DNA from 3 places in the Pseudoalteromonas rubra genome. Region 3 is predicted to be linked to each of the others. Evidence: predicted binding sites of a transcription regulator. Region 3 holds the regulator's gene; each other region holds the start of a gene.

The links. The regulator LexA, encoded in region 3, represses DNA repair genes until DNA is damaged. The targets are predictions, from matches to a motif close to TACTGTATNNNNATACAGTA.
Region 1: the regulator LexA is predicted to act here: its motif matches at 1,422-1,441, upstream of ruvC (crossover junction endodeoxyribonuclease RuvC).
Region 2: the regulator LexA is predicted to act here: its motif matches at 1,147-1,166, upstream of AT705_RS06170 (YebG family protein).

The regions. Positions count from the first base shown of each region.
Region 1 covers NZ_CP013611.1:1,283,583-1,286,867, forward strand. The annotation lists gene ruvB (Holliday junction branch migration DNA helicase RuvB) at 1-220, opposite strand, end outside; gene ruvA (Holliday junction branch migration protein RuvA) at 241-858, opposite strand; gene ruvC (crossover junction endodeoxyribonuclease RuvC) at 861-1,382, opposite strand; gene aspS (aspartate--tRNA ligase) at 1,505-3,280, opposite strand.
Region 2 covers NZ_CP013611.1:1,373,127-1,376,411, reverse strand. The annotation lists gene AT705_RS06175 (amino acid aminotransferase) at 1-668, shown strand, start outside; gene AT705_RS06170 (YebG family protein) at 819-1,130, opposite strand; gene AT705_RS06165 (ComEA family DNA-binding protein) at 1,503-1,796, shown strand; gene AT705_RS06160 (hypothetical protein) at 1,852-2,751, opposite strand; gene AT705_RS06155 (TonB-dependent receptor) at 2,763-3,285, opposite strand, start outside.
Region 3 covers NZ_CP013611.1:3,111,129-3,114,413, reverse strand. The annotation lists gene ctaD (cytochrome c oxidase subunit I) at 1-121, opposite strand, end outside; gene coxB (cytochrome c oxidase subunit II) at 118-1,230, opposite strand; gene lexA (transcriptional repressor LexA) at 1,562-2,170, opposite strand; gene AT705_RS25970 (hypothetical protein) at 2,339-2,461, opposite strand.

The sequences.
Region 1 (3,285 bases), 1.8 Mb from region 3:
TATTTGCCAAGGTCGTTTTACCTAAGCCCGGCGGGCCAAATATCAGCAAGTGATCGAGTGCTTCTTCACGACTGCGTGCAGCTTCAATGAAGATTTCCATTTGCTGCTTTACATGCTGCTGACCGGTATAGTCCGCCAACAACTTAGGTCGTATTGCTCTGTCTACGGCCTCTTCACTGCCCTGCACTTCTGGCTCAATGAGTCTGTCTGCTTCAATCATAATTATCTAGTCAGCCTTTCTTACATCATAGATCTCAGGGCTTCTTTGATTAGCCCTTCGGTATCCATGCCTGGTTTACTCACCGCTTTCAGTGCTTTTTGCGCTTGTGCAGGTTTATAGCCAAGAGCTAACAATGCTGCCAACGCATCGTCTTCAGGCGTATTTGCCACAGTAGGATCTTCCTGAGGCGCTAAAATAGCGTTATCGCTGAATGGAGTCAGTAAATCATGACCAAAGTTCTTCAGCTTGTCTTTCATCTCAAGCACCAGCCGCTCAGCGGTTTTCTTGCCTACACCCGGGATTTTCACCAAAGTAGACGCGTCGCCCTGATTAACACACTGTACAAACTGCTCTGCCGACATACCGGATAAAATCGCCAGTGCCAGCTTAGGGCCAACACCATTAGCCTTGATCAGCTCGCGAAATAACGCCCGCTCAGTTTTGTGGTTAAAGCCAAACAGTAATTGTGCATCTTCGCGCACCACAAAATGAGTATAGATGGTTGCTTCATTACCCGCCTGAGGTAACTCATAAAAGCACGTCATCGGCATTTGCACTTCATAACCGATGCCACTTACGTCTAACAGGATCTCTGGTGGCTGTTTTTCTACCAAAGTACCTTTGAGTCTGCCTATCATAATTACCTCAATCTTCCTCGTACGGTTTTTTTCGCACTACCTGCCAGCTTGATCAGATTTTGCTCTGAATGAGCATGACAAATTGCAATGGCCAGCGCATCAGCGGCATCGGCCTGGGGAGTACCCGGGAGTTTTAATAGTCGTTTCACCATTTCCTGAACCTGAGACTTATTCGCTCCGCCAGTGCCAACAACGGCTTGTTTGACCTGCCGGGCTGAATATTCAAATACCTCAATCTCGTTCATCGTGGCTGCGACAATGGCTGCACCGCGTGCCTGACCGAGCTTTAAAGCGGAATCAGGGTTGTGCGCCATAAAGACTTGCTCAATCGCAAACCCCTGCGGGTTAAACTGTTCGATAATCTGGCTTACGCCCTGATAAATCATCTGTAGTCGTTGTGGGAATGGCTTATCACCAAGTCGAATACAACCGCTGCCCAGATACTGAAACTGACTGCCTTGACGTTTAACTACGCCGTATCCGGTCAGCCTGGAGCCTGGATCTATGCCTAAAATTACTGCCAAGGCGCATACTCTCGTTGTTTTTTCGCTATCATGCCAAAATACTGTATGGATTTCCAGTTATGTATAACTTGCAGAATAAAAAAAGCGGCATAATCGCCGCTCTTTCACTCTATTCGCTGTAATTATTCAGCATCTTTTTGTTGCGCGGTTACTGTTACCGCGAGCTCTTTCAGTGCATCCGGGTTTGCAACGCTAGGTGCATTGGTCATCAGACATGATGCCTGAGTCGTTTTCGGGAACGCAATCACATCACGAATGTTGTCTGTACCACACAGCAGCATTACCAGACGATCCAGACCAAATGCCAGACCTGCATGCGGTGGCGTACCGTACTTCAGTGCATCCAGCAAGAAGCCGAATTTGTCTTGCTGCTCTTGCTCATCAATACCCAGGATACGGAAAGCCGCTTGCTGCATATCGTTGTTGTGGATCCGCACAGAACCCCCACCGACTTCGTATCCGTTCAATACCATGTCGTAGGCATCTGAGATTGCACCAGCCGGATTGGCTTCCAGCTCTGCCGCTGAAATGTCTTTAGGTGCTGTGAACGGGTGGTGTACTGCGTGCAGGTTACCTTCGTCGTCTTCCTCAAACATTGGGAAATCAACAACCCACAGCGGTGCCCACTGGTTCAGGTTTGTCAGCTCAAGGTCCTGGCCCACTTTCAGACGCAGTGCACCCATAGCTTCGTTAACAACATTACGCTTATCAGCACCAAACAGAATGATGTCGCCAGTCTGTGCATTTGTGCGTGCCAGGATCCCTTTGATCACTTCTTCATTCAGGAACTTGGCAATCGGCGACTGAATACCTTCAAGGCCAGCGTCCAGATCGTTCACCTTCATCCATGCCAGGCCTTTGGCCCCATAGATACCAACAAACTTTGTGTACTCATCAATTTGCTTACGAGACAGTGATGCACCACCCGGTACAGTCAACACAGCGACACGGCCTTTCTCGTCATTTGCAGGGCCGGCAAGTACTTTAAACTCAACGTCCTTAACCAGATCAGCAACATCAATCAGCTCCAACGGGTTTCGCAAGTCAGGCTTATCTGAACCATATCGACGCATTGCCTCTTCGTAGCTCATTACCGGGAACTGGCCCAGATCAACCTCAAGCAGTTCCTGCCACATTTCGCGGATCAAGCGCTCTGTGATATCTCGCACCTGATCAGATGTCATGAACGACGTCTCTAAATCGATTTGAGTGAATTCAGGCTGACGATCCGCACGTAAATCTTCATCACGGAAACATTTCACGATTTGATAGTAACGATCAAAGCCAGACATCATCAGCAACTGTTTAAACAGCTGAGGCGACTGTGGCAATGCATAGAAGCTCCCTTTGTGTACACGGCTTGGTACCAGATAATCACGCGCACCTTCTGGAGTTGCTTTTGTCAGTACCGGCGTTTCAATGTCCAGGAAGTCATTGCTATCGAGGAAGCGACGCACAAAGCTCGAAGCTTTAGCGCGTAATTTAATGCGGTCGCTCATTTCAAGACGACGCAGGTCAAGGTAGCGATAGGTCAGACGACGCTCTTCTGAGTTTTCCTGGTTAAAGTCCAGTGGTAGTGGCTCAGCGCGGTTAATAATTGTCAGGCCCGTACCGAGGATCTCTACTTCACCGGTTGCCATATCCTGATTAATTTGGCTCTCAGGACGCGCACGAACTGTACCTGTCACTTTAACACAGAACTCTTGACGCAATGTGTTAGCAACATCCATCAGGCCATCTACTTCTGGATCAAACACAACCTGGACCAAACCTTCGCGATCTCGCAGATCAATGAAGATCAGGCCACCCAGATCGCGACGTTTGTTGATCCAGCCACATAGCTCCACTTCCTGACCTACATGGTCCTTGTTTAATTTTCCGCAGTATATTGAGCGCATAATAA
Region 2 (3,285 bases), 1.7 Mb from region 3:
TACTTCACGCATGTTGTCATAATCCAAGCGGTATGGATTTAAACGCAGAGCAATGGCAAATCGTTGCTGAGTTAGCGAAAGATGTGGGCTTTACACCACTTGTTGACATCGCTTATCAGGGTTTTGGCAGCGGCCTGGAAGAAGACGCTCAAGGCATGCGCTTGCTGGCTTCAACAGTCGACGAAATGCTGATCTGTTCTTCATGCTCTAAAAACTTTGGACTTTACCGTGAACGCATCGGCGCGTGCACATTCATTGCTAAGGATGCTGCAGTGGCTGATGTTGCTAACTCAGTGTTACTCAGCGTTGTACGTGGCATCTACTCAATGCCACCTGCACACGGTGCGGACATTGTGAACACGATTCTGGGTAGCGAGGAGCTGACTCAGGAGTGGCACCAAGAGCTGGCTGAAATGCGTGACCGCATTAATGGCCTGCGTAGCTTACTTAAAGACAATCTGAACGCCAGAGGTGCGGGACAGGACTTCTCTTTCATTGAAAGTCAGAATGGGATGTTCTCATTCCTGGGTATAAATAAGGCCCAAATCGACAGATTACGTGAGGAATACTCAATCTATATTGTGGGTTCCAGCCGTGTAAACGTGGCAGGTGTGAGCAAAGACAACATCGACTACTTTGCCGATGCAGTTGCGACTGTTCTGAAATAATACCAGTTCGCATAATTAAGTAGCCAATCTAGAGGTGAGTAAACCTCTCCAGTTGGTTATGTATTAATGCAGGTTGGTATAAGCTCGCTTATACTAAAAAAGCCAGCTCTTTCGAAAGAGCTGGCTTTTTTGTAGGTATGGTCAGAGACATTAGGCCTGTTTAATGGCCGTTACTTTATCGTCATCCCCTTTCTTGTTAGCGGGTTTTTCCTCAGTGTCTTTCTTTGTTGACACTTTTCCGCCTTTCAGGATGGCCATAAAATCGTCTTTTTGTTTGGCAATTTCCAGTGCGAGCGACTCAACTTGTTGCTCACTGAGTGGAACATCCACTTTTTCTAACATGCCTTCAAGCGCTTCTGCAACATCCAGCATTTTATCATAAGCATCAGCCTCTTTTTTGCTGGTAAATGTCATACGCTCTACTCCATTTCTTTCTACCACATACTTAACGATAACCGCCATGATCACTCTCCACGAACACTGTTTTTTTGTACAGTAACTTGTCTTGTCAAGAATTACAACTGATAAAGTGCTGTAATGTACCGATACAGAGGATCCTGGTGCAATTAATAAACACATTGAGCACCTATCCAATGTTAACTTTATCAATAAAAACAAATTGATATTGATAGTCTGTATGCTCTCCGTAGATAGTGTCAGGTTGCCAATAGCATAGTTTATAAAAATTAGCATAACAGAGTGAGATGAAAAATTAGCAACAGGAAATATAGACATAATTTTGACATATTTCTCCGTGTTTACTTTATTTTAACTGTGCATGCACATTGCAATGCATACTTTAAAACATGGACACTTTAATTGAGGGATCTCACGATGAATATCAAAACACTTTTAGCGACATTGGCGCTGTCCGCCGCGCTGCCAATTATGGCTCAACCAGAGCAAGCGCCTGCTACAACCCAGCAAGTTGCTGATGCTGTGGTGAATGTAAACCATGCCAGCGCAGAAGAGTTAACCCGTTTACCTGGTATTGGCATGAAAAAAGCGCAAGCGATTGTTCGCTCTCGCGAAGAAGCGGGAGACTTTCAGGATATGGATGCTTTACTGAGGGTAAACGGAATAGGTGTGAACATCCTTGCCAAACTTAAAGGCAAAGTAACATTTTAGCGTTGTTCCAGTTGAGTCTGGTCATCTCCAGGAGCAGCTTAGGCTGCTCTTTTTCTTATCTTTCCTGATTATTTAATTGCGCCTTGGTGATTTGTTGTTCGAGTTGTAATTTGAAATAATCTCGCTCTGACTCAGGGAGGTAGCGCAGATGCAGCTCATAAAAGCGCGCTGTTTGGTACAAGTGCAGCAGTGCGGCGTTGACAACTTTAAGAAATTGCCGGGTTTCGGGGGTATCAGAGCAGGCAATGTGGCCAAGAATAAAAGGCGGATTGTTTGCTATTTCGATGCTATGTACCTGCGAAAGTGTCAGCTTGCTTGCATAGCGTTGAATCGTTGTCGGGTAAGTCAAAATAAAGCTCACCCGGCCTCGCTCGAACATGGTGATGGTTGCTTTATAGCTGTCACCACCAGGGCGTCTGATTAACTGAATTTTATCAACCCTGGCCAGTTGTGCGTCCAGGTAATCGCCGTATGAGCGTTGTGCCTCCGTGAGTAAGGTGGTTCTGGGGTGTGCCTGGAGTAGGGCAATGAGATCGGTCAATTGTCCCTGTTCATTAAGAAAAGGGGCAAGTTTAATGTTCAATGGCAAAAAGTACAGCCTGTGGCTGGGGTAAAGGTGCACAGGCAAGCTGAATAAATACTGCTTTGCTCGCTGGCGTGTTTTTATCCGGTTTAGGGCGCAAAAGGGCAGGTTGCTTTGGAGCAGCTGATCGATGCGTGTGCCCGGAGCAAGCAGCAAAGGCGGGGGGGAAAAAGAAGGGGCTGTTTTTAAGATGTAATTCAGCACCAGGTTATTTGAGTCTGTTGAAATATCCAGAGGCTGTTGTGAAAACACCATCTCGATGTCTAGTGGGTCATCGCTAAGTAGCTGGACCTGAGCACTTGCTGAAAATGCAATCCAAGTATGTAAAACCACAATGCTTATGAGTAAAACAGACTGCGTGATTGTCATCATAGCGTACATCTTTAAAATTGGTAAGACAGGGAGACACCCCACTCTCTGGGTGGGGCCAGGTAATGCTCCGCAACCCCAAATACTTCGGTAAAGTCATTGCCGCCAATTAACACTCGTTTATCTGTGAGGTTGCGAACAAAGAGTGCAACTTCCATTTGGGCTGTGATGGCGTGAATGATACGTGCATTTAACAGAGCAAAACTGCCTTGCGCCCCAAGTTCTGTATTATAAACATCGTTATACGTTTTGCTGCGAAAGCCCCAGTTGAGTGACACTTTTAGCGGGGGCCGCTGTGCAATCGGCCAGTGGTAACGTAATCCAAATGCTGCGGTCCAGCGCGGGGAACGCATTACTGTACTGTCTGTTGTTACCTGCGTGGCTGTACCGACTGAATCAAACTGTGCATCTGTATACGACAGGTTACCGGAAAGGTGCCAGTCGTGTGCAGGTATGGCCTCAAAACTGGCTTCAATACCCCGAATACTGGTTTCCCCGACATTGTCGATAAAGATCTCAAGGCCGGCTTCTGTCGAT
Region 3 (3,285 bases):
GCAAATACAAAGATCCTATGTCTTTGTGATTTGTCGTAAAAAGCCAACGCTTGATACCAGTTGCCGGACCATGATGTTCATGCTCTTGTTCATGAGCAGCCTGCTGTGTACTCGAAGTCATTTGGCTTCCTCCTGTTTGCCGTCAAGGTAAGCTTGTATTTGGCTAGGTTGAATAACTTCTCCGGTATCATTACCCCAACTATTTCTTTTGTAAGTGATAACTCCAGCGACTTCTTTTAATGACAACTGCTTTGCAAAAGCCTGCATCGCAGTGCCAGGGCGTCCGTCCATAATAATTTCAATATGTGCTTGGAGGTCGCCGGTGACCATAGCGCTTCCCTTTAAGGCAGGAAACACCCCTTGCAGGCCGAGCCCTGTGGGTTGATGACATGCTGCGCAGTAAGCCATGTAAACACGCTCTCCAGTCGCCATTAACTCATCTTTGCTAAGTGTTTGCTCCAAAAGCGCAGCCTCTTGCTGCGCGGCAAGTGTTCTTTGTGCTTTCTCGTTGGTAAGCCATGCCTGAAATTCCGCCTCGGGCTTGGCTTCTACGACAACAGGCATAAAACCATGGTCTTTGCCGCATAGCTCTGCACATTGGCCTCGATAGGTGCCGGGCTCATTGACATTCGTCCATGCTTCATTAATGAACCCCGGATTAGCATCTTTTTTTACCGCAAAATCAGGTACCCACCAAGAATGGATCACATCATCAGAAGTCAGTAAAAACCGCACTTTCTTACCCGTCGGGATCACCAGTGGCTTATCGACCTCCAACAGATAGTTTTCAGTCTTACTTTCCATATTATCTATCTGAGCTCTTGGTGTGGACATCAGAGAGTAAAAATCGACGTCATGACCTAAGTATTCGTAATGCCACTTCCATTGTGACCCGGTTACTTTGATAGTCAGATCTGCCTTATCAGTGTCTTCCATCGCAATCAGTGTTTTTGTCGCAGGCACAGCCATCGCAACCAAAATTAGAAATGGAATAGCGGTCCAGAGGATTTCAACTTTTGTACTTTCATGAAACTGCGCAGGCTCCGCACCTTTAGAGCGCCGATGATGGATTAATGCCCAAAACATAACTGAAAAGACAATCAGCCCAATTACACAACAGATCCAGAAGATGGTCATGTGTAACTGATATACCTGATTACTGATGTCAGTTACGCCTGTACGCATATTGTAGTCGCTTGCGAGCGTGGCCACACTGACGAATAAACACATCGCAATTGTGATGAGTTTGGCTATTTTCATTAGACGTCTCCCTCAATTGCTTCGAGCGTGAGAAGCAATGGTTCTTATTATCGGATGACTGTCATTTCACTTGGGTTATCCCATGAGTACTGCACGACCATTTAACAATTAGTCAAAATTTGACCGTTTAGCAAGTTTTTGTCTCTTGTAGATTTTGTTTTTAAGGTTGGGAAACAGTTGAAAAATAGCTGTTTGTTAGGGGTTACTTATACACAAGCACCATTGATATGGTTGCTTGAAAGTGTATACAAGAAGTAAAAACAGCCCAGTCAAGAAAAACCAGGCTGCACACGGAAATTATTTAAACATCACCTCGGATAACACCGACTGCCAGGCCTTCTACCGAAAAGCTTTGCTGCTCTAAATCAACTTCAATGGGCGAAAAATCCTCGTTTTCTGCATGTAGATAGACTTTCTTTCCTAACTTTTCAAAGCGCTTAACCGTGACGTCTTCTTCTACGCGTGCGACGACAACCTGGCCATTATTTACAACCTGGGTACGGTGCACTGCAAGTAGATCCCCATCCATGATGCCAATATTTTTCATACTCATACCGTTGACGCGCAACAAATAATCGGCCGCAGGGTGAAACATTGTAGGATCGACAGAACAGTGACTCTCAATATGCTCCTGAGCAAGAATAGGTTCTCCGGCAGCAACTCGACCAACTAAGGGCAAACCAAGTTGTTCAGGTTCATTTTCTACTAGCCGAATTCCCCTGCTTGCACCTGGTACCATTTCTATAACACCTTTCTTCGCTAACGCTTTTAAATGCTCTTCTGCAGCATTCGCACTACGAAACCCAAGCGACTCAGCAATCTCAGCCCGAGTCGGAGGCATGCCCGTATCTTTGATAAAGACTTTTATGAGTTCAAAAACTTGTTCTTGTCGTTTGGTGAGTGGTCGCATATAACTGGTTTTCCATACAGTGCATTTACTGTGAGTATATACAGTTATCATTTTTTCGCAACGGTTATTCTGCGCGAACCTTAAACTCGTATTCAATTACCTAGCCTAATAATACACCACCTCTGCAGCATCATGTATAAAGTAACCGACTTCTATGTGAAACGGTACTTACCAATCAACGCTACACTCGTTTTTCTCTGTTTCACTGAACGCATTCGATAGAGTATCGAGATTGGGGGCTTCCGGACCTACTTCCTCCTTACTCTGCTGCACTGATGACTTGCCATTCATGCTCTCCGTATCGCCTGTCAGCAGTGCCTACATCAAGTGCGGGATGACGGGGGTTCGGCTTTGTGATCGCAAAGTTATACAACTTTTTTAAATCGCATATAGCAAAAAAACCGCTGTATTGCTGCAACGGGTTTGACGTACATGGAAATACGGATGTCGATGAGATTCATGGATGAATTAAGTGTAAAGTACAATGACAGCGAGCAACGCGAGTGCATTTACTTTGCGCAAGGTGAAATGAGCTATTTTAGAGAACGCAGACCTGTTCACAACGCAAAAAGGAGCCCTCCACAAGGAAGTGTCACCAAAGACTGCTAGATACTAGCTTCATCGACGCTTTTTTAAATTTCAAATGCAAAAATGCCCGACTCTTTCGAATCGGGCTTTGATGTACAAGGAAGTACGAATGTCGATGAAATTCATGGATGAATTAAGTGTAAAGTACAATGACAGCGAGCAACGCGAGTGCATTTACTTTGCGCAAGGTGAAATAAGCCTTTTTAGAGAACGCAGGCCTATTCCAACATCCAACCCAACTTCATGGATGAATAGGCGATGCTATTCTATCTACGGCTTCCTCGGCACGTTTTTAAATCGCACATAGCAAAAAACCAGCTGCATTGCTGCAACGGGTTTGACGTACATGGAAGTACGAATGTCGATGAAATTCATGGATGAATGTCTTTCATCGACCTTTTATTAGGAGCTTGGCAATGTCCTGCTTTCACATGGGTGAATTGTGACCGAAGCACCGCTTCGCAGCGCAATGAACGCGAGGTATGGACGCCGATAACACGCGTTACGCGCCGGGAGCCCTCCACAAG